3 regions of the Gordonia sp. CNJ-863 genome follow, and region 3 is predicted to be linked to each of the others. Evidence: predicted binding sites of a transcription regulator. Region 3 holds the regulator's gene; each other region holds the start of a gene.
The links. The regulator LexA, encoded in region 3, represses DNA repair genes until DNA is damaged. The targets are predictions, from matches to a motif close to CGAACANNTGTTCG.

Region 1 (9,763 bases), 150 kb from region 3:
AGCGCTCGATCGACGTCGCTGCCCAGTTGCACCGACTTCGAACCGTAGGTGCCTTCGCCGTCGTCGGACCTATTTTCAATGATGTCCATCAAGGACTTGAGATCCTTGTAAGTCTTCAGATCATTGATCAGCTTGTCGCCGCCTGAATGCGCGGAGGCATCGGGCAGGCTAAGTTGACCTTTGCTCGATGCAGGACTGGTCAACACCTCACGGACAGGCGTGGATAGCTGATGTATCCCGCCGCCTACGAACTTCGGCCCCGGCGCCAATCCCATCTGCTGCAGCGGCCCAGCAAGGAACGCCGGCTCGACCTGCTGGTCCGTCCGCAGACTCGGGTTGCCGAGCATGTAGATACCGTCACCGAGCGCGTTCTTGAGCTTCAGCCGTTCCGCACCACTGTATTCGTCTCCGAAACGCTTCAACGCGTCGAGAGAATAGGGCGCGGACCCATCCGCATTCTGTCCCCAGATGGGGGTGTAGGTGGCCTTTAGATAATCGAACTGCTCTTTCGGGATGACAGCATCGTCACCCCTCGCCAGTGCCGCGCGCTGCTCAGGTGTCAGGCTGGTCGCTCGGTAGAACCGCTCCTTCTGATCAGGCGTCGCGTTCCCCCTCATGATCGCCTGGACATCGCGGCTTGCTTGTCCTGCGGAAAAGCTCGAGCTGAGCGGAGCATTGATCTCTGCATTGCCGAAGACCACATTCAGCGCGCGTGCACCGTTCCGGTCGTCTTCCCCGATCTCGTCCGCGAGCGACTGTAGCGACAGCGTCGCTGTCTTCGCCTCTTCTGCACGTGTGGCCTGATCATTCAGGATCGACTGTTCGGCCGCGCTTCCGGCCTCCACTCCGCCCAACTCTGACGCGTAGTCACGAGCGTCGCGCACGGTCCAGTCGTCCGAGACGCTGAACTTGTCGAGTTCAAGGCCGAGCGCTTTCGTCAGCGCAGTGCTGCGATTGGGGCTGATCGCGGCGGCGGTGTCGTGCAGCACCCTTGCGGCCGCGCTGAGTTCGGTGCCGAGCTTGTTGATCTCGTCTCGGTCAGACGTCGTACGGTCTTCGCACGCGCGCCTGGATTCGCCCGACCAGCCCGTCACGTTCATCGGTGCGTCGGCCATCGTCTTGGTCTGGGTTCGTAGGTTCTCAGCTGTTGTCTCCAGCGAACTCGCGGACTGGAGCAGGACCATCACATCCCAGCTGTTGACCGTCGATCGAGTCGGTCGGCTCATCAGAACACGGAAATGGCTCGGAAACCGCTCGCCAACTCTCCATCGGTATCGGCGAACTCGGTGGCAACCTGATAGCACGTCTGCGACACCGCGTCCATGCGAGCGGCCGCGCGTCCAAGAAGGGTACGAATGACGTCGTCCTTGCCGGCACAAGCGGCGCTGAACGCTGATCCAGGCATCGCGGCAGCTGCGTCAGCGAATCCCGCGCTGCCCGACCAGAGCGCCCGCGTGGCGTCCGAACACCCGGCCAACGTCTTGCCGACGCCCTCGATCACACACTTCTCGGCTTCCAGGCGATAAGTCACTGTGAGTCCCCCGTTCCCGGCGCCAGCGTCCTGACACCACTCCCCTCGGACAACTTAGTACGAGACAAGGAGATGCGGGATTCACCTTCCACAAGTCATCGCCCACACCTCCGGGCCGTCGTCGGGCAAAGACACCTTCCCGGCCACCTCGAACCCGAGTCGTTCATAGAACGAGACGTTCGCCGGGGACGAGGTCTCCAGGTAGGCGACGTGCCCTTCCAACTGCGCGGCCGCTAGCCCCGGCTCGAGCACAGCTGCACCGAGCCCTCGCCCCTGTGAATGCGGCGCGACCCCCACCGTGGCCAGATGCCAGACAGGTTCGGCCGGCCGAAGACCGGCAGTTGCCTCGTCGGCCCGCGCTGCGATCTCCGCTCTGTCGCCGTAGAGGTCGACGACTCGAGATGCGATGTCGCCGAACGCCTCGTCAAGGCCACTCGAGGACGGTGTGATCCACACCGCCACGGCGGCAAGGTCGTCCGATACCCAAACACGTCCGCACCGCATGCCGATCTCGGCGAGGAACAGCCGCTGCAACGACCGCACTCGGTCGCCATGATCATGCGAGTCGACTGTGTGCCGGGTGAACGGGTAGTCGGCGAAGGCCTGGCCGAGAGTAACTGCGGCAGCGTCGACGTCAGCCGGAGTCGCCGGCCGAATCAAAGGGCGGATCGTCACGCCGTTGGACGTTACCCGGCGCCGGCACCGCTCAGGCGACCGCGAGCAGCTGCAGCAGCTTCGTCTCGACGACGCTGCGGTCAGGACTCTGGTGCCCGATCGCCGGTGGTGCGGTGCTCCGATGACGGGCACCGGTCGGGGTGATGACGTCGATGACCCGGATGTCACCGGCCATGCGGACCGAGTAGTCCCAGCCGTCGGCCTCTTTGGCCCGATTGTGGATGACGCAGATGCCGTCGGCGTTGGCCTCGCTGGTCGTGCCATCGTGGCGATGTGGTTTCGCGTGGTCGATCTCCGCGATGGGCGCACCGCAGTACGGAGTTCGGCAGCGTTGGTCTCGGAGTCGGACGAAGTGTGCGAGCGCGGCCGGGAAGGTTCGCGATTTCGACTCCATCGCCACCAGTGCGCCATCCGACGGACGTGCATAGATACGACGCATCGTCGAGGCGGTCTCACCATCGGGCGACACCGACGCGGCGACGAGTTCCCGTGCCACTGCTGCCGGAATCGGTCCGTACCCCTTCACTTCGGCCGCCGAATCGTTGAGCCCGAACAGGCACTCGTCGGACATGATCATGTCTACCGACACCGGAACCGGTTCCGCTGCGGATCGGCCGGTGACACGTTCGACCAGCGTGTCGGCCATGATCTGCGCATGCGTGCGATCGTCGGCACCGAGTATGGAGTCGGCGTGCTTCTTGAGCGAGGCATATACGGAGATTCCCTGTGTCATCGGCAACAACGCCGAGAGTTGGGTCATCAGATCCGGCGCCGGCCGCACGCTAACCCGCCGACTCTTCTCGGCCTTGGCCTTTCGCGCGACCACCGCCGCCGGCTCGAGTTCGTAGGCGTGACGCTTCGCCGTCGATTCGATCTCGCGGTCGGACACACCCACCAATTCCGCACGGTCACCGCACACCCGCCGATCGATCTCTTCGCGCGATTCGCGAGTCAGAAAAGCGGTTTCGCGAACGAGAATGGTGGCACGCCATTCGGTCAGTACACCGTCTGTGAGTGCTGCCATCGTATGCGGCATCTCGTGTGCCAGAGCACGAGCGAACCCGAGGTACTGACTCCCCTTCTTCGGTGAGACCTTCCGTGCCAGCCCGACTTCGGCGGCGAGTCCCCGGCCCCGCCGCTTCTGCGGAACATTCCGTGCCGCCTCATCGTCGGCACGTAGCCGGTCGAGATTCGCGGTCTCACGCACCTGGACCGCAGTGCAGGCCGACTTGATCTCCTCGAGCAGCGTCAGCCGCCGCACCGACTCGGCCTCGTCGACGCCTGCAGGCATCCCGGCGAGGAGGCCTTGGAGGGCACGTAGACCGTCCGTCGACAGACCCGATGTTCCGCCCGACGATGATTCGTACATACATTCGATAGTACGCCGATGTCGCCAGGCCCGCCGGAGTTATCCACAACCCGAAGACGATCCTTCACTTAACCATTGAGTTAAGTGACGAGCCGTGCGACACTTAGCCACATGGCAAACCGTACGGCGACTCTCGACGAGATCTTCGGCGCATTGTCGGACCCGACCCGCCGCGCCGTCGTCGAACGTCTCGGGCGCGGACCCGCGAGCGTCGGCGAACTCGCCGATCCCTTCCCCATGACGCTGCCGTCGTTCATGAAGCACCTGAGGGTCCTCGAGGACAGCGGACTGGTCATGACCAAGAAGACCGGCCGAACACGGGTGTGCACGCTCGACCGGCGACGCCTGCGACGCCTGCAGACCTGGCTCGAACACCAGCGCATCGTCTGGACCGAACGCACCGACCGACTCGAAGCCTTCGTCACCGAACCAGAGGAGACATCATGATCGACCCCGAACTCGACCTGACCCTGCAACGCATCATCCGCGCACCGCGACAACGGATCTGGGATGCGTGGACCCGACCCGAACAGCTCGCGAAATGGTGGACGCCCTCCCCGACCGTCACCCGAGTCGACCGACTCGAGCCACGCCCCGGCGGCGCCCTGGTCACGCAAATGAGCGACGACGGCGCGACGTTCGTCCCGCACATGGACGCCGTTTTCGTCGTCGTCGACGCCACCGAGCGTCTGGTGTTCACCAACGCCATCGACAGCTCCTGGCGACCCGCGGAACCGGCGCCGGTCCCCATGACCGCCGAGATCACCTTCGCCGAACACACCGACGGAACCGAGTACAGCGTCGTCGTGCGCCACGGCAATCCATCCGATCGCGACCGACATCATGAACTCGGCTTCTACGACGGTTGGGGTTCGGTGACCGCGGCGCTCGCCGAACTGGTGGAAAGTGAAGCCCGGCAATGAAGATCACCGTCACCGAATTCATCACCCTCGACGGCGTCACCCAGGGCCCCGGGTCGGCCGACGAGGACACCTCCGACGGCTTCACCGCCGGCGGATGGCTCGTGCCGCACATGGATGAGACCTTCATCCGGCAGGCGTCGGAGTGGCTCGACCTCGCCGGCGGACTCCTCCTCGGGCGTCGAACTTACGAGGCCTTCGCCCGCGACTGGCCGCAGATCACCGACCCCGACGACCCGTTCACAGGGCGGATGAACGGCCTCCCCAAGTACGTGGTGAGCAGCACCCTCACCGAACTGCCCTGGCAGCCCGCGACCCTCCTCTGCGGCGAGCCGGTAGAGGAGGTGTCCGCCCTGCGCTCGCAGCCGGGACGCGAACTACAGATCCACGGCAGCAACACCCTCGCCGCGTCGCTCCTCGAAGCAGGTCTCGTAGACACACTGCGCTTGGTCGTGGCCCCGACCGCACTTGGCACGGGCCGACAGTTGTTCGGTCGCAACACAACCGACCTGGGCTTCCGACTGAGACACCACACCGCGACGCCCGCAGGACTCCTGATCCTCGAGTACGAGCCGAACGGCCGAGCGGCGGTCGCGGACTACGAAGGCGTGGCGGCGGCAGTTACAGGCTCACACGAGAACTGAACGTCTAATCCCGAGTGAGCGCCGCCAGAAACATCGCGTCCGTGCCGTGGATGTGCGGCCACAGCTGCACGTGTGGGCCGTCGCCGAGCAGCTCCGGCCCGAGCTTGCCGACGGTCACCAGTGGGCGGGCATCGAGCTGACGGGCCCCGTCCACCGATGCCAGCACGTCGGCGACCACCGCGGTGGTCTCGGCGGGATGCGGCGAGCACGTCGAATACGCCACCACGCCACCGGGTTTGACCAACCTCAACGCCTCGGTCAGCAACTCCTTCTGCAGCACGACGAGCTCCTCGACGTCTGCAGCGGTTCGGCGCCAACGGGATTCGGGGCGGCGACGCAGCGAGCCCAGACCGGAACACGGAGCGTCGAGCAGGATGCGGTCGTATCCCGGTTCGAGGCCACTCGATCGTGCATCGGCGACGTGGATGGTCACCGGCAGATCGTTCACGACCTTCCGGATCAGCTCCGCGCGATGTTTCGACACCTCGATCGCGTCGAGGCGGGCAGCATCGATCTCGGCGAGCGCACCGATCAGCGCGGCCTTTCCGCCGGGCCCGGCACACATGTCGAGCCAGCGGCCGGAGTCGTCGGCGACCTCGGCGACCGTGACCGCCCGCGCGATCAGCTGGCTGCCCTCGTCCTGCACACCCGCGTAGCCCTCGCGGATCGCCTCCACGTCGCCGGGATCGCCGCCGGGCAGATACACGCAGTACGGCGAGTAGTCGCCTTCCTCTCCCCCGCTGGTCAGCGCCAACTCCTCGGCGGTGATGTAGCCGGGGCGGGCAACCAGGTGCACCGGTGGCCGCTCGTCGTCGGCGGCGAGCGCCGCCTGCAGCTGGCCGGCCGACCCCCCGAGCGCATCCCGGAACACCTCCGCGATCCAGCGCGGATGCGCGTACTGGAACGCGAGATAGCCGACGAGATCCTCGGCGGGCGACGGCGCGAGCTCGTCGACCCACATATCCTCGGTCTTCTGCGACACCTTGCGCAGCACGGCATTCGCGAAACCCGAAGGGCCCATACCGTTCTCGGAACGCACGAGATCCACCGACGTCGACACCGCGGCATGTGAACCCACGCGCGTGCGCAGCAACTGGTACGCCCCGAGCCGCAGCACGTCGAGTACGGGACCGTCGATCTCCTCGACGGGACGCTTGGCCGCTGCGGCGATCACCGCATCCAGCAGCCCCTGGGCACGCGCCGTGCCGTAGGCGAGTTCGGTCGCGAATGCGGCGTCGCGACCCTCGATCTTGCGATCCCGCAGCATCTTCGGGAGAACCAGGTTCGCGTAGGCGTCCCGCTCACGAACCGCGCGCAGCGTGTCCCGCGCCGCGACGCGCGCCGGGTCGAGGTCCTTCTGCCGTAACTTTCGATCCCCACTCATCCCAGTACCGTCCCATCGGTCAGTCGTGCGCCACGGGCCCAGTCCGCGGCAGGCATCGGCTTCTTCCCCGGCGGTTGTACCGTGCCGAGTTTCACCGGCGTGGAACCGGTCCCGACGAACACCGCCTTCTTGGTCACCGCCATCGCACCCGCGGCCAGCGGTTCGGCCCGAACCGAGTCCGGCAATGTCGCGTCGTCCTCGGCGACGGGCCGCACCGGGCCCACCTTGATCCGTGCGTCGTCGAGACTCGTCCACGAACCCGGCGCCGGTGTGTAGGCGCGGATGAGGCGATCGATGATGTGCGCGGGCAGATCCCAGCGGATGCGCGCATCCTCGACCTCGACCTTCGGCGCGTGGCTGACGCCGGTCGAGGGTTGCGGTTCGGGGGTGAGTTCCCCGGCCTCGATGCCGTCGAGCGTGTTGACGAGCAGGCCGGACCCGGCGTCGGCGAGACGTGCGAGCAGGTCGCCGCTGGTGTCGGTGGGCCGGATGGTCTCGGTCAGGATGCCGAACACCGGTCCGGTGTCGAGCCCCTTCTCCAGCCGGAAGGTGCTGGCACCGGTCACCTCGTCGCCCGCGGCGATCGCGGCCTGCACCGGCGCCGCCCCACGCCACGCGGGCAACACCGAGAAGTGCAGGTTGATCCAGCCATGGGTCGGGAGCGCCAGCAGATCCTCGGGCACGAGGCCTCCGTAGGCGACCACGGCCGCACAGTCCGGCGCCCAGCGTCGCAACGTCTCGGCGACGTCGGGTTCGGACATGCGGCGCGGGGTGATCACCTCGAGGCCGTGCTCGTCGGCGAGGACGCCGATCGGTGACCGCACGACCTTGCGGCCGCGCCCCGACACCGCGTCGGGCCGGGTGATGACGCCGACGACCTCATGCGACGGCGAGTCGAGCAGGGCCTGCAACGACGGCACGGCCACCTCTGGGGTGCCGGCGAAAACGATGCGCATTCATCCGATCGTAGGCGGGTCCACCTGAACCCTGATCGGCCCGGTCTGCCGGTGTGTGTTGCGCCGCGCCTGCCCGGCGGCGAGAGCCTGGGCGAGGAGTCGTCCGTGCTTGCGCGGCAACCGCACCAGGATGCGGTCCATCTCGTCGTCCGCAGCGGCCTCCCATTCGGCGCTACCGGCGGGCGGCCGCACCCCCGGCGGAAGCGGCACCGGTCCGAGAACGTCCGAGCCCTCGGGCAGCTCGAGGTGTTCGACGAAGTCGGTGATGACCTGCGTGGGACCGTCGACCGAGGCCATCGTGACCGCCGGCGGGAAACCCAGTTCCACGCGTTCACTCAACTGAATGGAGGCGAATCCGACGGGGTCCCAACGGATCAGCGCCTGAACCGGCGCGAGAGTCGAGTCGGCGACGATTACCACGCGGCCGCCCTCGCCGTGGGGCCGGACCATGCCGGCCAGGGCCATCCAGCGTCGGACGGCGTGTTCCTCCGCGCGCAGGTCGGCGCGGTCGAGTTGTGCCCAGGTGTCGACGACGATCGCTGCGCCGTAGCCGTCGGGTGCGACCGGTTCGGCACCCGGTGTGGCGACGACGAGCCGTGCGCCCGGTTCGATCTCGTCGATGATGGAGTCGCCACCGCTGGTGTGGACCGGCACACCGGCGAAGGCGCGCCCCAGTTCCTCGGCAGTGCGTCGAGCGCCGGTGACCGTGGCCCGCACTTTCGTGTTGCCACACTCGGGACAGCGGAAGGTCGGCTCCGGGCGACCACACCACCGGCAACTCAGACGCTGGTTTCCGTCCATCTGCAGCGGTCCGTTGCAGCCGCGACACCGAGCATGCTCGCGACACCGGGTACACGCCAGCGACGGCACGTAGCCGCGACGCGGCACGCTGAACACCACCGGTTGGTCGGCGGCGAACGCCGAACGGGCAGCGTCGAAGGCGACCTCGGGGATTCGCGCGGACCTCGCCATCGGATCGCGGGCGATCTGCCGGTCGTCGTCGGAGATGGCCTGCACGCGCGGGCTGCGGTGACGAACGAGCGGACGATCGGCGACGAGGTCGTGTGCCCACCCCGATGCGACGAGCGCCTGAGCCTCCGCGGTTCGGGCGAAGCCGCCGAGGACCAGTGCGCAGCGTTCCTGATGCGACCGCAGCACCGCGACCTCACGCGGGTGCGGGTACGGCGCACGGGGATCGGCCATGCTGTCGTCACCGTCATCCCAGACGACGACCAGACCGAGGTCGGTGACGGGCGCGAACACCGCACTGCGCGTGCCGATCACGAGTTTCGCCGCCCCGCGTCGTGCGGCGAGCCAGCGCCGGTACCGGGCGGTGGGTCCGAGTCCGGCCGCCAGCGCGACTCCCTGATCGCCGATGAGTGGTTCGCATTCCGCCCACACCCGGTCGAGGTCGCGCTGGTCGGGCACGACGATGATGCAGCCGCGTCCGGCCGCCAGGGTCGCCGCGGCCAGTTCGGCGAGTCGTCGGGGCCAGTCCTCGCCCGGCAGGGCCTGCCACGCCGCTCGCGGGTGACCGTCCCCGGCGATCGCCTCGAAGAACGACCCGGCCAGCGGATAGCGTCGCCACGCCTCGAGGTCCGGCGCCTCGACGACGGTCGTCGGTTCGGGTGTCGTCTCCTTCTCGGTTCGCGCATGGCGCGGCGGAATGGCCAGCCGGACAACATCTCCCATGGTGCCGGCGTAGCGATCGGCGACGGCGCGGCACAGCGATGCCAGCTCCGGTGACAGCACCGGTTCGGCGGAGACGACACGGTCGAGCCAGCCCAGCTTGCCGGGGTGATCACTCTTCTCGATGCGGTCGAGCAGGAATCCGTCGACGAGACGGCCGGAGAACCGAACGCGGACCCGCACCCCCGGAACCGCCGTCGCATCCTGATCGGAGTCGATCAGGTAGTCGAACGGTCGGTCGAGGTGTGCGAGTCCGAGAATGGGCAGCACACGTGCCACCGGCAGCGAATCAGCCGGGACCCGTGCGCCTTTCGGGGGCAGGGACTGCGCCCTTCGCCGGTCAGAGACCGGCGGCCGCGCGCAGCTTGTCCGCGCGGTCGGTCCGCTCCCACGGGAGATCGACGTCGGTGCGGCCGAAGTGGCCGTACGCGGCGGTCGGACCGTAGATCGGACGCAGCAGGTCCAGGTCGCGGATGATCGCGAGCGGACGCAGGTCGAAGTTCTCCTTGATGACGCGCTCGATGACCGCCGGGTCGACATGCTCGGTGCCGAAGGTCTCGACGAACAGGCCGACCGGTGCGGCCTTGCCGATCGC
Region 2 (9,763 bases), on a different contig from region 3:
GGGTGGTCAGGTCGGGGATGAAGCGGTGCCCGATCTCGGCGATCGTCCCGACGACCGAGCTGACCCGTTTGGGCCGGTCGACGATCGCGTGCAGGACGCGGGCCGCGGCCTTGTCCACGTCCCAGGTGCCGGGCTGGTTGTCGTAGGCCTCGGTGGGCGAGATCATGCGCGTCTTCACCAGCGGCAGACGCACATTGGAGAACGTGACGTGATCGGAGACGGTCTCGGTGCCGGTGACGTCGCTGAACGCCTCCAGCGCCGCCTTCGACGCCGCGTAGGCGCCGAAGCGTGGTCCGCGGGACTGCACCGCGATCGAGGTCACGTTGACCACATGTCCCGACCGCCGGGCCACCATGTGCGGCAGGAGTCCGAGGACGAGGTTGACCGCGCCGAAGTAGTTGACCGCCATGACCCGGTGGTAGTCGTGCGAGCGCTGTACAGAGTTCACGGTGGCGCGCCGGATGGACCGGCCGGCGTTGTTGACCAGCACGTCGACGTGACCGTGCTCGGCGAGCACCGACTTGACCAGCGCGTTGACCGACTCCTCGTCGGTGATGTCGCACTGGTAGGCCGCCGCCCGGCCCGGCGGGATGCCCTTCTTGCTGGTCGTCGAATTCAATTCGTCTGCGGCGGAATCGAGTTCCTCGGCAGACCGGGCCACGATCATCACGCTGGCGCCGCGGGCGACACACATCCGGGCGGTGGCCTTACCGATACCGCTCGACCCGCCGGTGATGAGGATGTTCTTGCCCACCAGCGGACCCCGGGGGTCACGGCGACGGTTGCGGGAGCGGTCGAGGTGGGCAGACCAGTACTGCCACAGGCCGGGTGCGTACTCGGTGAAGTCGGGGACGCTGATCCCGTGCTCGTGGAGGGCGGCGAGGGTGGCGTCGGAGGAGAAGTCCACCGGCAACGACACCGCGTCGAGTACCGCCGACGGGATACCTTGTTGGGCGGCAAGGAGATTGCGGCCGACGCGGGCCGGTCCCATCGCCGACAGAGCGAGCGCGGGCTCGACCACCGAGTGCGGGATGACGTCGAAACCGCGGGGCGCGCCGAAGGCCGGGGCGAGGGCGTTGTACATCTCGGTGGTGGTCAGCGAACGCCGGTCGCCGAGATGGAACACCAGTCCGCTGCGTTCGGGGTCGACGGCTATGAGCGCGACCATCGCGGCGGCGACGAAGTCGACGGGCACCATGTTGAGAGTGCCGAGATCGGGCATCGGCAACCGCAGCCTCGACGGCAGGTGGCCGAGCGTGGCGAGGTGACCGAAGAAGTAGTAGGGGCCGTCGATCTTGTCCATCTCGCCGGTTCGCGAGTCGCCGACCACGATCGAGGGTCGATACACCCGCCACCGCAGGCCCTCGCGTTCGCGGACGACCCGCTCCGCCTCGAACTTGGTCCGGTGATATGCCGTCGGAAAACCTTGGCCGACTTCGAAATCGGCCTCGGTGAACCGACCGCGGTGATCGCCGGCGACGGCGACCGAGGACACGTGGTGGAACAGTGCGTCGTGGGCGATGGCGAAGTCGGCGGCGCGCGAGGTGCCGATGACGTTGGCCGCACGCTGTGACTCGGCGTCGGCGGCCATGTCGTAGATCGCGGCGAGGTGGACCACATGGTCGAACTCCGGCAGGTCATGCGCGTCGAGGCCGAGGCCCGGGCTGGTCAGGTCCCCGACGACCGGGGTCACCCGACCGGTGGCGCCGAGCTCGTCGAGCAGGGCGTCGAAGGCCGATCGTGAGGATTCGCGAACCAGGGCGTGGATGGTGGCGACGGGGTCGACGGTCAGAAGTCGATCGATGACGCGTCGGCCGATGAATCCGCTGCCTCCGGTGATGAAGTAGCTGGTCATGTAGGGATCCCATCATGTGAGCGGGCGAGTCGCCCGCTGGATGTCCTCGTCCCCCCGATGGGAGCTGGAATCTATCTGGTACCGAGGGTTGCACTTACCTCGGCCGGGCGCAATGATCCTTGCGGAATCAAAGGGTTCCGAATGTTGTGTCGAACTTATGTTCGATAGACTGTTCGGGTGGGTTGGGATCAGGGACCACCGACGTGGTCGGAGATGGAGCGGGTGCTCTCCGGTCGGGCGCCCGGCGGCGGTCGTCCGGGCACCGCCTTCGGTCCCGACGCCAGCGACCACGCGATGTTCCCGGGAGACGGCGGCGACAGTCCGGCCTGGTCGCGCAAACGCGGCGCCTACCAGGCGGAGGACATCGCGCGCGGCTCGTCGTCGGTGGCCTATGCCGAACTCCACGCCCACAGCTCGTACAGCTTCCTGGACGGCGCGTCGATGCCGGAGGAGTTGGTCGAGGAGGCGGAACGCCTCGGACTCCAGGCGCTGGCCGTCACCGATCACGACGGCTTCTACGGCATCGTCCGGTTCGCCGAGGCGGCCCGCGAGTTCAGGATGCCGACGGTCTTCGGTGCCGAGCTGTCGCTGGAACCCGACATCGCCCGGACCGGCCTCAACGATCCGCCGGGAGAACACCTGCTGGTCCTCGCCCGCGACGGCGAGGGCTATCGGCGACTGTCGCGGACCATTGCCGAGGCGCACATGGTGGCGGGCGAGAAGGGGTTGCTGCGCTACGACCGCGACGCCCTGGCCGGTGCGGGCGGCGGACACTGGCTGGTCCTCACCGGCTGCCGGAAAGGTGCGGTCCGGCGTGCGCTGGACCGCGGCGGCGTCCCGGCCGCGGAGATCGCGCTGCGGGAGATGATCGAGACCTACGGCCACGGCAACGTCGTCCTCGAACTCACCGCCCAGGGCATGCCCGACGACGACGAACGCAACGGTGTGCTCGCCGGTCTCGCCGCCCGCGTCGGGGTGCCGACGGTTGCGACCACCGGTGCGCACTTCGCCGCACCCCGACGCCGCCGGCTGGCGATGGCGATGGCGGCGGTCCGGGCACGCACCGACATCGAGACCATCGCCGGTTGGATGCCAGGCGTCGCCGGCGCGCACCTGCGCAGCGGCGACGAGATGGCCCGCCTGATGCCCGCGCACCTCGACGCGATCGACAACGCGGTCGGCATCGCCGCCGACTGCGCCTTCGAGCTCGGTCTGATCGCACCGGAGTTGCCGCCGTTCGACGTGCCGGAGGGATACACCGAGGCCAGCTGGTTGCGCGAACTCACCATGACCCGCGCCCGACGCCGATACGGCACACCGGTCGAACATCCGCAGGCCTACCGGCAGATCGAACACGAACTCGCCATCATCGAAACCCTCACGTTCCCCGGCTACTTCCTCGTCGTCGCCGACATCGTCGACTACTGCAAGGCCAACGACATCCTGTGTCAGGGCCGGGGGAGCGCCGCCAACTCGGCGGTCTGTTACGCCCTGGGGATCACCAACGTCGACCCGGTCGCCAACAAGCTGCTGTTCGAGCGGTTCCTCGCGCCCGAGCGCGACGGGCCACCCGACATCGACATCGACATCGAGTCCGACCGTCGTGAGGAGGCCATCCAGTACGTCTACCGCCGGTACGGCCGGGATCGCAGCGCGCAGGTGGCCAACGTCATCACCTATCGCGGCCGCTCGGCGATCCGGGACATGGCGCGGGCGCTCGGATACGCGCCCGGGCAGCAGGACGCCTGGGCCAAGTCCCCGGACACCGCACCTTCCGACGTGACCGATCTGGCCGGCGAGATCCTCGGCATGCCGCGCCATCTGGGCATCCACTCCGGGGGGATGGTGATCTGCGACCGGCCCATCGCCGACGTCTGCCCCACGGAGTGGGCACGGATGGAGAACCGGAGCGTGCTGCAGTGGGACAAGGACGACTGCGCGGCCATCGGGCTGGTCAAGTTCGACATGCTCGGCCTCGGGATGCTCTCCGCGCTGCATTATGCGATCGATCTGGTGGCCGAGCACAAGGGCATCGAGGTCGATCTCGCCACACTCGATCTCGCCGAACCGGCGGTCTACGAGATGTTGTGCCGCGCCGATTCGGTGGGCGTGTTCCAGGTGGAGTCCCGCGCCCAGATGGCGACCCTGCCGCGGCTGAAACCGCGTTGCTTCTACGACCTGGTCGTCGAGGTGGCGCTGATCCGCCCCGGCCCCATCCAAGGCGGTTCGGTGCATCCCTTCATCAAGCGGCGCAACGGGGAGGAGCCGGTCACCGTCGAACACCCGTCGATGCACAAAGCCCTCGAGCGGACGCTGGGCGTGCCGCTGTTCCAGGAGCAGCTGATGCAACTGGCCGTCGACGTCGCGGGCTTCGACGCCTCCGAAGCCGACCAGCTGCGTCGGGCGATGGGCTCCAAACGTTCGCCGGAGAAGATGGAACGACTGCGCAGACGCTTCTACGCCGGGATGGAGAAGCTCCACGGCATCACCGGCGAGACCGCCGACCGCATCTTCGAGAAGATGGCCGCCTTCGCCAACTTCGGCTTCCCGGAGAGTCATTCGCAGAGTTTCGCGTCGCTGGTCTTCTACTCGTCGTGGTTCAAGCTGCATCACCCGGCGGCGTTCTGCGCGGCGCTGCTGCGGGCACAACCGATGGGTTTCTACTCGCCGCAGACCCTGGTCGCCGACGCCCGACGGCACGGGGTGGCGGTCCATCGTCCCGACATCAACGCCTCCCTCGCGCACGCGACGCTGGAGAACGAGGGCCTCGACGTGCGGTTGGGGCTCGACGAGGTGCGCGGGGTCGGGGAGGAGGTGGCCCAGCGGATCGTCGACCGGCGCGCCGACGGCCCGTACACCGACATCACCGACGTCTCCCGCCGGGCCGCGTTGAGCGCCAAGGAACTCGAGGGTCTCGCCGGGGCCGGGGCCTTCGACGGTTTCGGTCTCAGCAGGCGACAGGCGCTCTGGGAGGCCGGGGCGGCCGCGACCGTTCGTGACGACCAGCTGGAACTGCGATCGGCGGGTGCCACGCCGACGCTGCCCGGCCTGTCCGACATCGAGCTGGCGGCCACCGACGCCTGGGCCACCGGTATCACCCCGAAGTCGTATCCGACGCAGTTCCTGCGCCCTCGGCTCGACGCGATGGGGGTGGTGGCCGCGGACCGGTTGCTGTCGGTGCCCGACGGCGCGCGCGTACTGATCGGCGGCGCGGTGACCCACCGCCAACGACCTGCGACGGCCTCCGGCGTGACCTTCATCAACCTCGAGGACGAGACCGGAATGGTCAACGTGGTGTGTTCCGTCGGCCTCTGGGCGCGGTACCGTGTATTGGCACAGACCGCACCGGCATTGCTGGTGCGCGGTCGGGTACAGAATGCCGAAGGCGCCGTGACCGTCGTCGCAGATCGTTTGCAGCGCATGGATCTTCGGGTGGGAACCAGATCCAGAGACTGGCAGTAGCCCGTGAGGGCCTGCCGGAGTGACAAACTACGAATCGGGGACATCGATGTCGCAGCAGGTCGTGGTGACCGTCAAGCCGAAGAGCAGCAAGGGGCCGCTGGTGGAAGCCGGCCCCGACGGAACCCTCACCATCTACGTTCGCGAACCCGCCACCGAGGGTCGTGCCAACAAGGCGGTCGCCGAACTGCTCGCCTCACATCTCGGCGTACCCAAGAGCAAGGTCGCGCTCATCGGCGGGGCCACCGCCCGCACCAAGCGGTACCGCGTCGACTAAACGGCGCCGGCGAAACCGTTCTGCCGCCATGCCTCGTAGACGACGATGCTCGCCGCGTTGGCGAGGTTGTGTGATCGACGGCCGGCGAGCATCGGGATGCGCACCCGGTCGGTGACCTCGGGTTCGGCGAGAACCTCGTCGGGCAGACCCGTGGGTTCCGGACCGAACAACAGCACATCGCCGGGCCGGTAGTCGACATCGGTGTGATAGCGCTCTGCGTGTGCGGTGAACGCGAACACCCGCTCGGGCTTCAGCGTGGTCCACGCCGTCACCAGGTTGGGATGCACGGTTACATTGGCCATTTCGTGATAGTCCAGCCCCGCCCGCTTGACCTGGGCGTCGGACATCGAGAACCCCAACGGTTCGATGAGGTGCAGTTCGCACCCGGTGTTGGCGGCCAGCCGGATCGCGTTTCCGGTGTTCGGCGGGATGCAGGGTTGATAGAACATGATCCGGAACATGATGTGCCCAGCGTAGTCGCACGGCTCGGCGTCGATGACGGCGCCGCTACAGGTCGGAGCCCGTGTTTGCCCCGCACAGCACGATGCACAGCGTCGAATCCGGTTCCGGCCGAACCGCTCCGGTGGTCACCGCGGCGACGGCGGCAGCGGTGCCGTGTTCGACGAGGATGCGGTGCGAGTCCCACAGCATCCGCCGCGCGGCGATGAGCTGGTCGTCGGTCACCAGCACGCTGTCGACGCCGGGGTGCTGCGCGGCGGTCTCCCAGCAGATGTCACCGACGCGGGTGGCGCCGAGGGAGTCGGCGGCGACGCTCTCGAGTTCGACCGGGACCGGCGACCCCGCTGCCCGCGCCTGGTGAAGACATGACGCCCCGAGGGGTTCGGCACCCACGAGACGGTCGCCCGGACGCAGGGTCGCCGCGAGGCCCGCGATGAGGCCACCGCCACCGACACAGACCACGGTGGTGAGCGGACCGGGGATGTCCTCGGTCACCTCGAGGCCGATCGTGCCCGCACCCGCGACGATGTCGGGCAGGTCGTAGGCATGCAGCGGGAGCGCGCCGGTGGTGGCGGCGAGTTCGACGGCGGCGTCGGCGGCGTCCTGATAGCGCAGCCCGACGAGGTGCACCTGCGCACCCAGGGTTCGCAACGTCTGGACCTTGACCTCGGGCGCGGTTTCCGGGATCACGACGGTGCACGGCACGCCGGCGATCCGTGCGGCCCAGGCGGCGCCGATCGCGGCGTTGCCTCCCGATGCGACGAGAACCCCGGCGTCGGTCAGTGTTCCCTCCGCGCGTGCGTGCAGCGTCGCCCACAGGCTGCCCCGCACCTTGAAACAGCCGCCGAGCTGGAGGTATTCGAGTTTGAAGACGACGTCCCGGGGGCCGTCGACGGACTCGATGGCGGTGCGCAGCGTCGGTGTCCGCCGCACGAGCGGGGAGATGGTTGCCGCAGCGAGGTCGACGTCGGCCCGTGTTGCTCTCACGGCACAGACAGTAGTGGCTCACAGCAGAGTCGCCGTGGATGGAAGAATGTCGGGCGTGACCGCGATACGACTGGACGGCAAGACCACGCGCGACGAGATCTTCGCAGATCTCACCGAACGGGTGAACACACTGCGCGAGGAGGGCATCACCCCCGGTCTGGGCACCGTGCTCGTGGGCGACGACCCGGGCTCGCAGTCCTATGTGAAAGGCAAGCACTCGGACTGCGCCCGCATCGGGGTGGCCTCCATCCGCAAGGACCTCCCGGCCGACACGACCACCGAGCAGCTCAACGCCGCGATCGACGAACTCAACGCCGACCCGGCCTGCACCGGATACATCGTGCAGCTGCCGCTGCCCAAGCACCTCGACGAGAACGCGGCGCTCGAGCGGATCGACCCGCTCAAGGACGCCGACGGACTCCACCCCATCAACCTCGGGCGACTCGTACTCGGCAAGGAGTCGACGCTGCCGTGTACACCGCGCGGCGTCATCCACCTCCTTCGTCGTTATGACGTCCCGATCGCCGGTGCCCGCGTCACCGTCGTGGGTCGCGGTGTCACCATCGGCCGGCCTATCGGTCTGCTGCTGACGCGCCGCAGCGAGAACGCCACGGTCACCCTCTGCCACACCGGCACCGCGGATCTCCGGTCGGAGGTCGAGCGCGCCGACATCGTCGTCGCGGCCGCCGGCGTGCCGCATCTGATCACCAAGGACATGGTGAAGCCGGGTGCCGCGGTCATCGACGTGGGCGTCAGCCGGACCGACGAGGGCCTGGTCGGCGACGTCCATCCCGACGTGTGGGAGGTCGCCGGACACGTCTCGCCGAACCCCGGCGGCGTCGGACCGCTGACGCGCGCGTTCCTGCTCGTCAACGTCGTCGAACGGGCCGAGCAGCAGCTCGCCGCCCAGCAGGCCGCTGCCGGCGCCGTCGCCGGGGTTGAGGGCGGCGGCACGGCGTGAGCCCGGACGAGCCGCGCGTCGGTCCCACCGGAGCGGATCTGCCCTCGTCGGATCCGAATCGGTTGCGGCCGCCGGCCTCGGGTGACGGACATCACGATGCCGAGCCCGGGCCCGAGCCGGTGCGGGGGGTGCGTGCGGTTCTCGTTCAGATCCCGTACCTGCTGGTCATGCTGGGTGTCCTGGCGGCTGCCCTGCTCGTGATGTTCGACCGATGGCGACGCGGATCCTTCGTGTTCGGTGCGGCGCTTCTCGTCGGAGCGCTGCTCCGTGCGTTCATCCCGTCGTCTCAGGCGGGATTGCTGCAGGTCAGAGGGAAATTGTTCGACGTATCGGTGATGGCGACGGTCGGCGGTGTGATGCTCTGGCTCGCCACATCGATCGACTCTCTGGGCACGGATTGATTACAATAGAGACCTGAGCGTGACCTTCAGAACGAGTGGTCGCGCCTGACCAGGCAACTCTCTGCCGAGCAGCACCGAGTACGACGCTGGGGCAGACGCACCGACCGCTGGAGTACGTATCACCGCAACACCGACCGATGACCATGTGAACGAAGCGACGTCGATGGGCGTGTCGGCAGGCGCCGGCATGATCCACTACGTCCTGCTGACGCGTGACGATCTCGGCCGCAGCGTGGTGGATTCCCGCGTCATCGACGTCGACCCGACCGACGGTCTCGACGGTGCGGGCCGCGTCAACGCCGGCATCGACGTCATGCTCGGCGCCGCCCGCGAGGCGGGCGCCCGGGTGGGTCCGATCGGAGTGGCTGCCCGGACCGCCGCTCAACGACGCCACCTGCGATCGCGGGGGAGCGGCCCCCGTCGCCAGATCCGGTTGGTCGGCGAGGACGAGGCCGTGGTCGCCTACCTCGCCGACACCGGCGAGATCGATCGATTCTCCACCGCCGTCGTCGTCGACTGCGGCGACACCGGCATGTCGATCTACACCGTCGATCCGCGCAGTCGCCGGATCACGGGGGTCGAACGCTCGACGGTCCTCAGCGGACGTCGTCTCGACCGTGCCATCGCCGCGAACCTCACCGCCGACAATCCGTCGCTCGGGGACGCTGCGCGCAGCCGCGCCGGGCGCAGCGAGTTGCTCAGCGCCTGCCGGACGGCGAAAGAAGAGATCTCCTACGGACATTCGGGGTCCGGCGGTCCCTCGGTGGCACTCCCGGGCGGTGCCGGGCGGGTCGCGCTGACCGAATCCCATGTGGCAGACGCGGTGGCGCCGATGGTCCGCGAGGCGCGCGAGGTGTTCGACCGATACGTCGCCGAAGCGTCCGCCCGCGGAGTCGACCCCGATGCGGTGGTCTTCGTCGGCGGTCTCGCCAATCTCCCTGCGGTCCGCGACCTGGCCCGCGGCCACGACTTCGACACGGTCTGCCCGTCGACCCCGGAACTGGTCGCGGCGACTGGTGCGGCTCTCCTGGCCGGCGAAACCTATTCGGGCACAACCCGGCTCGCCTTCATCGGCGGACAACGGCAGCGCGAGTGGCTGTCGGCCACACCGCTCGCGGTTGCGGGCGCGATCATCGCCGCGGCCTGATCACCGTCTATGCGGTCAGCTCGTCGTTCGCCGAACGTCAGATCACCGAGCCGTCGTCGACGGTGAGTAGCGTCCCCGCCGCCGCCACGACGAGCGAGCAGAGCTCCGAGCCGGCGCCGACGACCACCTCGGCCCCGGTGACGCAGATCCCGGACCAGCCGGTCGAGCAGACCTACGAGCAGCCCACCCAACCGCTGCAACCGGTTGAGCCGCCGGC
Region 3 (9,763 bases):
CCGATGCGGTGCGGGCGTGCGGGATCGCGATGCCACCGGGTAGTCCGGTGGCGGACTTGGCCTCTCGCTCGAGTGCCGCCCGGGCCAGGTCGGCGGGATCGGTGGTCCGTCCGGCCGCGGCCAGAGCATCGGCGAGAGTGGTGATGACGGCGGCGGGGTCGGCGCCGGCGTCGACGTCGAGACTCACCGTCTGCGCGGTGATGATCTGCTCGGTCATGGGATGTCCTTCGGCAATGTGGGTCGGGGGTTTGTGGGGGTCCTGTGGGCGCGGGATCGGCTTCATCTCATCGGCCGGCCCCGGAGAGTTCCGTGATCGTGACCCCGGACAGGTCGAGATGATCGGGAGTGGGGGAGGCGGTGCCGGCGAGCGCGGCGGCCGCCGAACCGTAGGCGACGGCGGAGCGGAGACATTCCGGAGCCGACGCACCGCGCGTCTGGGCGATGAGGAAGCCGGCCAGGGACGAGTCGCCCGCGCCGACGGTGCTGCGCGGGACGATCGGCGGTGGGGTCGCGCACCAAGTGCCCGCAGCGGTGACGAGGACGGCGCCCCGCGCCCCCAGCGTCGCCAGGACGCTGCCGCCGATCTGCTCGACAAGGGCCTGCGAGGCGGTCACGACCGGCCGGAGATCGTTGCGCGACAGGGAATCACGGAGCTCGGCGGCATCGGCGCCGGTGAGTTCGGCGAGTTCGTCCTCGTTGGGTTTGATCAGGTCGACACGTCCTGCCGCGGCTGCGCGCAACGGTGCTCCCGAGGTGTCCACGGCCACGCGGCATCCGGCGGTGACCAGCGCGTCGGCGACCGTCCGGTACCAGTCCTCCGGCACGCCGGGTGGAAGTGATCCACACAGCGTGACCCACTCCGCGCCGTTCGCGTGGGTGCGGATCAGAGTGGACAGCGACTCGAGCTGAGCTGCTGTCAGGGTCACGCCCGGGGCGTTGATCTTCGTGGTGGTGCCGTCGGATTCGGCGATGGTGACGTTGGAACGGACCTCGCCGTCGACGGGGACGGCGTCGTAGGGGAGTCCGAGGTCGTCGAGCGCGGCGAGCAGGGGGTCGCCGGTGCGAGCGGGCAGCAGGGCCCGTGTCGAGAGACCGGCGGCGGCGACGGTGCGGGCGACGTTGACGCCCTTGCCGCCCGGTTCGGCGCGGACGACGCCGGCCCGCTGGACCTCGCCGCGTCGCAGCGGGGTGGCGAGTTCGAGGGTGCGGTCGACGCTGGGATTGGCGGAGACGGTGAGGATCACGCGATCACGACCTCGACGCCGCGGGCGGACAGTGCGGCCGAGAACTGCGGATCGACGCCGGAATCGGTGATGAGAACGTCGATGTCGTCGATGCCGGCGAAACCGGACAGCTCCTCGCGCTCCATCTTCGAACTGTCGGCGAGGACGACGACGCGGCGGGCTGCGGCGACCATCGCCGCCTTCACCGCCGCCTCGTCGGGATCGGGGGTGGACAGACCGTGCGCCTCGCTCAGGCCGTTGGTGCCGATGAACGCGGTCGTCACGCGGAGTCGGCCGAGCGCGGCGACCGTTTCGGCGCCGACCGTCGCCTGCGTGAGTCCGCGGACGCGACCGCCGAGGGAGTGGAGACCGTCGGCATGGCGTCCGGCGAGCAGCCCGGCGATCGGGAGGCTGTTGGTGATCAGTGTGAGATCGCGGTCGCGCGGCATGGCCTCGGCGGCCCGGAAGGTGGTGGTGCCGGCGTCGAAGAGCACCGATCCGCCGTCGGGCGGGAGGAAACGAAGCGCGGCACGGCCGATCGCGGCCTTCTCCTCGGTCTGTTCCGTCTCGCGCTCGTCGATGCCGAGTTCACCGATCACGCGCAGGACCTCGGGGCGGACGGCACCGCCGTGGACTCGCTGCAGGTGCCCGGCACGTTCGAGCACCGCGAGGTCGCGGCGGACCGTCTCACTGGTCACGTCGAACTTCGCGGCGAGCTCGGCGACCGAGGCGCGTCCTGCGACGCGTACCTCCTCGGCGATGGCCTGCTGTCTCTCCTCGGCGTACACACCGGCTCCGTTCTGATCGTTCCCGTGGCGCTGATCGGGCCGTCCAATGTGGGAACATGTGGCTTTGCGTGTTGTAGTAATTGTGTTTACGCCTGTTTATGTTGACAAGTCAAGAAGAATTTGTAACCGTGGTCACATGACGCAGATTCTGACGGGGACGCCGGTTGTCGGTGGTGTGGCTCTCGGGCCCGCACTCTGGCCGGGACGCCGACCCGACCACTCCGCAGAGGCACTGGGCGCAGGCGTCGAGATCGCCGAGGACCGTCGCGCCGACGAGGCCGAACGGTTCACCGCCGCGGCGGCCGCGGTCGCCGCGCGCCTACGTGAGCGTGCATCGCAGAACACCGGCGTCGCCGCCGAGGTGCTCACCGCAACGGCCGGACTCGCGGAGGACCGCGGCTGGATCGGTGCCGCCTCGGGTCTGATCGCCAAGGGCGCCTCGGCGCCGTCGGCCGCCGTCGCCGCCACTGAACAGTTCGCCGCCGTGTTCACCAAGCTCGGTGGGCTCATGGCCGAGCGCGTCACCGATCTCAACGACGTCCGCGACCGCGTCCTCGCCGAACTCCTGGGCCTCCCCGAGCCCGGCGTGCCCACGCCGGACGTGCCCTCGGTCCTCCTCGCCGACGACCTCGCGCCCGCCGACACCGCGGGGCTCGATCCCGCCACCACCATCGCGCTGGTTACCCGCCTGGGCGGGCCCACCAGCCACACCGCGATCATCGCCCGGCAGCTCGGCATCCCGTGTGTCGTCGCGGTCCCCGGTCTCGCCGGGATCGACTCGGGCACGGTGATACTCGTGGACGGCACGACAGGCGAGATCGTCGTGCAACCCGACAACGCCGCCGCGCGGGCCCGTGTCGACGAGTACACGCGTCAGGCCGCACGGGTCGCCGGCTGGTCGGGCCCGGGTCGCACCGCCGACGGTGTGGAGGTGGCGATCCTGGCCAACGTCGCCGACGGATCGTCGGCCCGTGCGGCCACCGATCATCCGGTGGAGGGCGTCGGACTGTTCCGCACCGAACTGGCCTTCCTCGAACGCGCCGACGAGCCGTCGGTGGAGGAACAGGCGGACATCTATCGCGAGGTGCTCGACGCGTTCGGCGGCCGCAGGGTCGTCATCCGTACGCTCGACGCCGGCTCGGACAAGCCGCTGCGCTTCGTGCACCAGCCCGAGGAGGCCAACCCGGCGCTCGGTGTGCGCGGCGACCGGATCGCCTTGGCACACCCCGAGATCCGTGCCCATCAGCTCGACGCGATCACACGCGCCGCGGAGGGTTCCGAGACGAGCCCCTGGGTCATGGCGCCGATGATCGCCTCACCGGCCGAGGCGGCCGCCTTCGCCGCTCAGGTACGGGAACGCGGACTGGTCGCCGGGGTGATGATCGAGGTCCCCGCCGCCGCGATCCTCGCGCCGGCGATCCTGGCCGAGGTCGACTTCGTCTCGATCGGCACCAACGACCTCACGCAGTACACGATGGCCGCCGACCGGATGTCGGCCGATCTCGCATCGCTGACCGATCCGTGGCAGCCGGCGGTCCTGCACCTCATCGCGACGGTCGCGCGGGCCGGACGGGATCAGGGGAAACCGGTGGGCGTGTGCGGCGAGGCCGCGGCGGACCCGATCCTCGCCTGTGTGCTCGTCGGGTTGGGTGTCACCTCGCTGTCGAGTGCTCCGGTGGCGGCCGCCGCGGTCGGTGCCCGCCTCGGCGGCGTCTCACGGTCGACCTGCGAAAACGCGGCGACAGCCGCGCTCGCCACCACCGATCCGGCTGCGGCGCGCGAGGCTGCCGCCGCGGTTCTCGAGAACGAAGAGGTCAGATACGCCGCATCACGGTGACGACCTTGCCGAGGATCACGGCCTCGTCGCCCGGGATCGGGTCGAACAGCTCGTTGTGCGGCATCAGCCAGACATGACCCTTCTGGCGTTTGAAGGTCTTGACCGTGGCCTCGCCGTCGATCATCGCGGCCACGATGTCGCCGTTGTCGGCCACGTTCTGCTGGCGGACGACCACCCAGTCGCCGTCGCAGATCGCGGCGTCGATCATCGACTCACCGACGACCTTCAGCAGGAACAGCGAACCCTCGCCGACGAGCTCGCGGGGGAGCGGGAAGACGTCCTCGACGGCTTCTTCCGCGAGGATCGGGCCGCCTGCGGCGATCCGGCCGAGCACCGGCACGAAGGTGGGCTCGGGTAGCGCACCACCGGTCGGTGAGGTGGGCGTCGGCGGCTCGCTCGGTGCGATGTTGACCGCTCGCGGACGATTCGCGTCGCGCTTGAGGAGGCCCTTGCGTTCGAGCGTCCGCAGTTGGTGGGCGACGGAGGAGGTCGACGTGAGACCCACCTCGTCACCGATCTCGCGGATGCTCGGCGGGTAACCGCGCTCGCGCACGGATCTGCGGATCACCTCGAGAACTCCGCGCTGCCGCGGCGTCAGCGAGGCCTCGGCCGCCGCCATGTCTGCCGGGGCGACGGGCTCGTCGGCGCCCCGCGCTCCGGTGCGCTTACCGCCGTCATCGCTCATGATCGGGTTCCTCTCGATTCCGAACGTGCTGGTAGATCGCTTGTCTGACGACGACCCTAGCCGAGAATGCCGACCGCATCAAACATTTGTTCGACGTGTTGCGAGACAAGTGTCGGAGTGCCGTGCTACAAATCGAACATCAGTGCATCGAACAGATGATCGACAATCGAACAGTTCGAACGCCGACGACGCAGTCGGAGCACGGACAAGCGTTCGACCGGAAACACGGAGGGCATCATGCGCACCGCCACTCTCATCGACCCCGACCGCTCCACCGATTCGGTCCGTGGTGACGTCCTGGAGCGTCCGCGCCCGATGCGCCGCGGCGACGGCCGCCGGCCCGTCGACGGGCGTCCGGTGCCGGAGTCGGCGGTCCGGGTCCGCCGGGTCGCCTCCACCCGGTGCGCCTCGCCGGTCGGTATGCGGGGTCGTGCACCGGTCGTACCCGTCTCGCGTGTTGCGCATACCGCGCCCTCGGCCGTCATCCGGCGGCGTCGGCGCACGGCGACGGCAATTCTCGCCGGCGTCGGGCTCGCTCTGGCCGTGTGGGTCATCGCGGTCGTCGGTCAGAACTACGCCGCGACGGTCACACCTTCTTCGGTCGGCACCGAGGTCGTACACGTGCGGTCGGGCGACTCGCTGAGCACCATCGCATCGCGCGTCGCCCCCGAGATGCCGCGTGAGGCGGTCGTCGACGAGATCATCCAGCTGAACGACCTCCCGTCGAGCGGGCTGCGCGTCGGTCAGCCGCTGCTCGCCCCCCGGTACCACTGAGCACGGGCGGTATCCTCGATGTCACAGGGACCGGCCGACTACCGGCCTGGCATGCGGCGCGGCTGCACCAGAGTGTCCCGTGACCTGCGTGAGGATACGATGCGCTGCCCCTTCTGCAAGAACGACGACACCAAGGTCATCGACTCGCGTGTCGCTGATGAGGGGCAGGCCATCCGGCGCCGCCGCTCCTGCGTGGAGTGCGGGCGACGCTTCTCGACCGTGGAGAGCGCGGTGCTCGCGGTGGTCAAACGCAACGGCGTCACCGAACCGTTCAGTCGCGAGAAGGTGATGAGGGGCGTCCGGCGCGCATGCCAGGGACGCCACGTCGCCGAGGACGCATTGGCGCAGCTCGCCCAGCAGGTCGAGGACACCGTACGTGCCAGTGGATCGGCCGAGATCCCCAGCAACGAGGTCGGTCTCGCGATCCTCAAGCCGCTGCGCGACCTCGACGAGGTCGCCTACCTGCGGTTCGCGTCGGTCTATCGCTCGTTCGACTCCGTCGAGGACTTCCAGCGCGAGATCGACGACCTCCGAGCCGCCTCAGCCGAGTCGGTCAAGAGTTCGTAGGACCCGCTTCTCCGACACCGGGTACGCGGTGCCGAGCCGTTCGGCGAACAATCCCACCCGCAGCTCCTCGACGAGCCACTGGGCCTCGTCGTTGACGTGCGCCTTCCGGTGGTCGGGCACCTGAGTCAGTCGTTGCGCCCACCGCTCGGTCACCCGGTCGACGACGGCTACTCCGGCCTGATCCCGGGCCGCCGATGCAGGGAGCGCCGACAGGCGGGCCTCGGCGGCCGCGAGGTAGCGCGGCACATTCTCCAGATGTCGTCGTGCGGTGGCGGCGACGAATCCGTCGAAGACGAGATTGTCCAGCTGTTCGGCGACGTCATCGGCCGCGAGTGAACCGGCATGTCGGTCGATCGCGGCACGGACCGGTGCCACCCAACCGAGGGATTCGACGGCGAGAGAGAAGTAGTCCGGTGCCGACTCGGTGATCCGTGGACGCAACTTCTCGGTGAGCACGCGGAATGTCTCGGGAGAGCGCACCGCCGACAGGGTGCCGGCGTCGAGGCCCGCCACGACATCGCGGATGGCGCGACGTGTGCAGTCGGCCAGCAACGCATCGAGATCCGGGTAGGGGCTCTGGCTCAGCGCGAGTCGACCCGCGGCCCCGAGGGAACCGGCCACGCGGCGGTGCAGGGGCGGGATCGCCAGGTCGAGGAGCGCGACGATTCCTCTCGCCGGCAATCGATCACGGGTCTGCTCCGACGCGGCGTCGATCACGACCACCCCGCGCGTGCGTCCGGCGTCGTCGGTGATCGCGTCGATGGTCGGGTAACGGGTGAGGCGTTGTCCGGCGATGTCGACGGTCCGCTGTGCGGCGAGAGTGCCGATGCCCTCGTCGGTCCAGGCGCGATACAGGGTGCGCTTCACCGTCTTCGACGCTGGCGGGGTGGCCGCGCGCTGCAGTTCGGCGATGGAATCGGCTCGCGCGGTGATCTCCCCGGCGTCGTCGGCGACCGCGAAATGCATCCGTAGGTGGGCCGGAATCCGGTCGACGTCGAAATCGCCTGCGGTGACCGTCATCTGCGTGATCGTGGTGAGCTCGCGAGCGAGCCCGACCGTGAGCGGCTCGCTCCGTGGGGTGAGGCGGGCCAGTGCCAGTTCGGCGAAACGCTGTGCCGGCGACATCGACTTGCGTAGCTGCTTCGGCAACGACTTCACCAGTGCGGTGGCCAGTTCCGTCCGCATGCCGGGCACCGACCAGTCGAAACCCGCCGGGCGCACGTGGGGGAGCAGTGCGCGCGGGATGATCACGGTGACACCGTCATCGGGGGCGCCGGGCTCGAACCGGTAGCGGAGTTCGAGTCGGGTGTCGCCCTGCTGCCAGGCGCCCGGATAGTCGGTGGGGGCGGCTTCGGTACTCGCCGCGACGTCCTCCGGCTTGAGATCGAGCAGAGCCGCATCGGAGCGTCGGGCCTTCTTCCACCACGTGTCGAAGTGCCGTGCGGAGGTGACCTCGGCGCCCACCCTCTTGTCGTAGAACTCGAACAGCTGGTCCTCGGTGATCACCAGTCCGCGTGTGCGCATACGGTTCTCGACGTCGGAGGCGGCCTCGAGCAGTGCGCGGTTGCGTTCGAAGAACGGGTGCTGCGTACGCCAGTCGCCCTCGACGAGGGCATGGCGGATGAACAGTTCGCGTGAGACGACCGGGTCGATGGGGCCGTAGTCGACACGACGACGCGCGACGAGGGTGACCCCGTAGAGGGTGACCCGCTCGTAGGCCATCGCGGCACCGCGCTTGGACGACCAGTGCGGTTCGCTGTGCGTGCGCTTGACCAGATCGCCGGCCAGCTTCTCCGCCCACAGCGGGTCGATGCCGGCGACCGTGTGCGCGAACAGTCGCGAGGTCTCGAGGACCTCGGCGGCCATGATGAACGGCGGCGGCTTCTTGGCGAGCGGGGACGCCGGGAAGATCATCAGCGTCGTGTTGCGCGCCCCGGTGAACTCGCGGCCCTCGGTGTTGCGGGCGGCGATGTTGGACAGCAGTCCTGACAGGATCGCGCGATGGACGGCGTCGGCGTCGACCTCGGGCAGGTCGGAACCGGCCGGACTCACCGGCCAGTCGAGGTCCTTGACGATCTCGGTGAGCTGGCGATGCAGGTCCCGCCATTCCCGGATTCGCAGGAAGTGCAGGAACTCCCGTTCGCACATCCGACGGAACTTGCTGCTGGACAACTCCTTGCGCTGTTCGTCGAGGTAGCGCCACAGCTCGACGTAGGACAGGAAGTCCGACTGCGGCACGACGAAGCGCCGGTGCGAGGCGTCGGCGGCCTCGCGATGTTCGGCCGGACGCTCGCGGGGGTCGGGCAGGGACATCGCGGAGGCGATGACCAGCAGGTGGTCGAGGCAGCCGAGTTCGCGACCCGCGATCAGCATCCGTGCGATCCGCGGATCCACCGGGATCCGGGACATCGAGCGCCCGACGGGGGTGAGGCGCGGCGGGCCGCCCTCACGGCTCACGGTGATCGCCCCGAGTTCGGTGAGCACACCCATGCCGTCGCGGATGGCGCGCTCGTCGGGCGGCTGCACGAACGGGAAGTCCGCGATCTCACCGAGTTTCAGCGAGGTCATCTGGAGGATGACGGCGGCGAGGTTGGTACGCAGGATCTCCGGGTCGGTGAACGCGGGCCGGGCGTCGAAGTCGTTCTCGCTGTAGAGCCGAATGCACACACCGGGGGCGACGCGACCGCACCGCCCGGCGCGCTGGCGGGCGCTGGCCTGCGAAACCGGTTCGATGGGAAGGCGATTGACCTTGGTGCGGGTCGAGTACCGGCTGATACGAGCGGTGCCGGTGTCGATGACGTAGCGGATGCCGGGGACAGTCACCGACGTCTCGGCGACGTTGGTGGCCAGCACGATGCGGCGACCGTTCGACGGGGCGAAGACCTTCTGCTGGTCGGCGATCGACAACCGCGCGAACAGCGGGACGATCTCCGCGCCGCCGTTGCGGCCCGTTCCCGTCCGGCGCTTCAACGCATCCGCGGTCTCGCGGATGTCGCGTTCGGTGGGGAGGAAGACCAGGATGTCGCCGCGGCCGCCGGCCCACAGTTCGTCGATCGCGGCGTCGATGCCCTGGATCTGGTCGAGGTCGGCGTGTTCGCCGCCGCCGGTGTCGTCGCCGCTGTCGGGGCGCTCCTGCAGACTCAACGGCCGGTAACGGACCTCGACGGGGTAGGTGCGACCCGACACCTCGATGACCGGGACCGACATCTCGGGTGTGCTGAAATGCCGTGCGAAGCGGGCGGGTTCGATCGTCGCCGAGGTGATGATCACCTTCAGGTCCGGTCGTTGCGGTAGCAGCCGTCGCAGATAGCCGAGGATGAAATCGATGTTGAGGCTGCGCTCGTGGGCCTCGTCGATGATGAGGGTGTCGTAGCGCCGCAGCATCGGATCGGTGGCGATCTCGCGGAGCAGGATGCCGTCGGTCATCACGCGGATCAGGGTGTCGGCGCCCGAGCGGTCGGTGAACCGGACCGAATAGCCGACCGCGTCACCGAGTTCGGTGTCGGTCTCGTCGGCGATGCGCTTGGCCACCGAGCTCGCCGCGATACGACGCGGCTGCGTGTGGCCGATGGTGCCGCGGATGCCCCGGCCGAGTTCGAGGCAGATCTTCGGCAGCTGCGTGGTCTTGCCGGAACCGGTCTCACCGGCCACGACCACGACCTGGTGGTCCCGGATCGCGGCGGCGATCTCCTCGCGGGCGGCCGAGACGGGGAGTTCGTCGGGGAAGCGCAGCACCGGCACCGTGGCCCGGCGACGGTCGAGGCGGTGCCGGGCCTTCTCGACGTCGGCGACGAGCTGTTCCCATCTGTGCGGATCGGGGGTGCGGCCGAGTTTGTCGACCCGGCGGCGCAGACGGTGGGCGTCGACGATCGCGACCGCGTCGAGCGAC

Region 1: a site for LexA is predicted at 3,569-3,582, ahead of BJF87_RS12750 (DUF222 domain-containing protein). Genes of this name have one in related genera too.
Region 2: a site for LexA is predicted at 2,006-2,019, ahead of BJF87_RS07280 (error-prone DNA polymerase). Genes of this name have one in related genera too.

The regions. Positions count from the first base shown of each region.
Region 1 covers NZ_MKKG01000022.1:187,222-196,984, forward strand. Annotated here, with positions in the region: gene BJF87_RS12735 (hypothetical protein) at 1-1,226, opposite strand, end outside; gene BJF87_RS12740 (hypothetical protein) at 1,226-1,531, opposite strand; gene BJF87_RS12745 (GNAT family N-acetyltransferase) at 1,613-2,206, opposite strand; gene BJF87_RS12750 (DUF222 domain-containing protein) at 2,238-3,497, opposite strand; gene BJF87_RS12755 (helix-turn-helix transcriptional regulator) at 3,687-4,022, shown strand; gene BJF87_RS12760 (SRPBCC domain-containing protein) at 4,019-4,498, shown strand; gene BJF87_RS12765 (dihydrofolate reductase family protein) at 4,495-5,139, shown strand; gene BJF87_RS12770 (RsmB/NOP family class I SAM-dependent RNA methyltransferase) at 5,144-6,523, opposite strand; gene fmt (methionyl-tRNA formyltransferase) at 6,520-7,479, opposite strand; gene BJF87_RS12780 (primosomal protein N') at 7,480-9,447, opposite strand; gene metK (methionine adenosyltransferase) at 9,509-9,763, opposite strand, start outside.
Region 2 covers NZ_MKKG01000011.1:299,853-309,615, forward strand. Annotated here, with positions in the region: gene BJF87_RS07275 (SDR family oxidoreductase) at 1-1,855, opposite strand, end outside; gene BJF87_RS07280 (error-prone DNA polymerase) at 2,033-5,317, shown strand; gene BJF87_RS07285 (DUF167 domain-containing protein) at 5,364-5,591, shown strand; gene BJF87_RS07290 (tRNA (cytidine(34)-2'-O)-methyltransferase) at 5,588-6,052, opposite strand; gene BJF87_RS07295 (serine/threonine dehydratase) at 6,099-7,037, opposite strand; gene BJF87_RS07300 (bifunctional methylenetetrahydrofolate dehydrogenase/methenyltetrahydrofolate cyclohydrolase) at 7,093-7,998, shown strand; gene BJF87_RS07305 (DUF3017 domain-containing protein) at 8,166-8,399, shown strand; partial or broken gene BJF87_RS07310 (Hsp70 family protein) at 8,563-9,763, shown strand, end outside.
Region 3 covers NZ_MKKG01000022.1:332,898-342,660, reverse strand. Annotated here, with positions in the region: gene BJF87_RS13440 (fructose-specific PTS transporter subunit EIIC) at 1-217, opposite strand, end outside; gene pfkB (1-phosphofructokinase) at 285-1,244, opposite strand; gene BJF87_RS13430 (DeoR/GlpR family DNA-binding transcription regulator) at 1,241-2,011, opposite strand; gene BJF87_RS13425 (putative PEP-binding protein) at 2,148-3,848, shown strand; gene lexA (transcriptional repressor LexA) at 3,826-4,533, opposite strand; gene BJF87_RS13415 (LysM peptidoglycan-binding domain-containing protein) at 4,771-5,307, shown strand; gene nrdR (transcriptional regulator NrdR) at 5,407-5,874, shown strand; gene hrpA (ATP-dependent RNA helicase HrpA) at 5,848-9,763, opposite strand, start outside.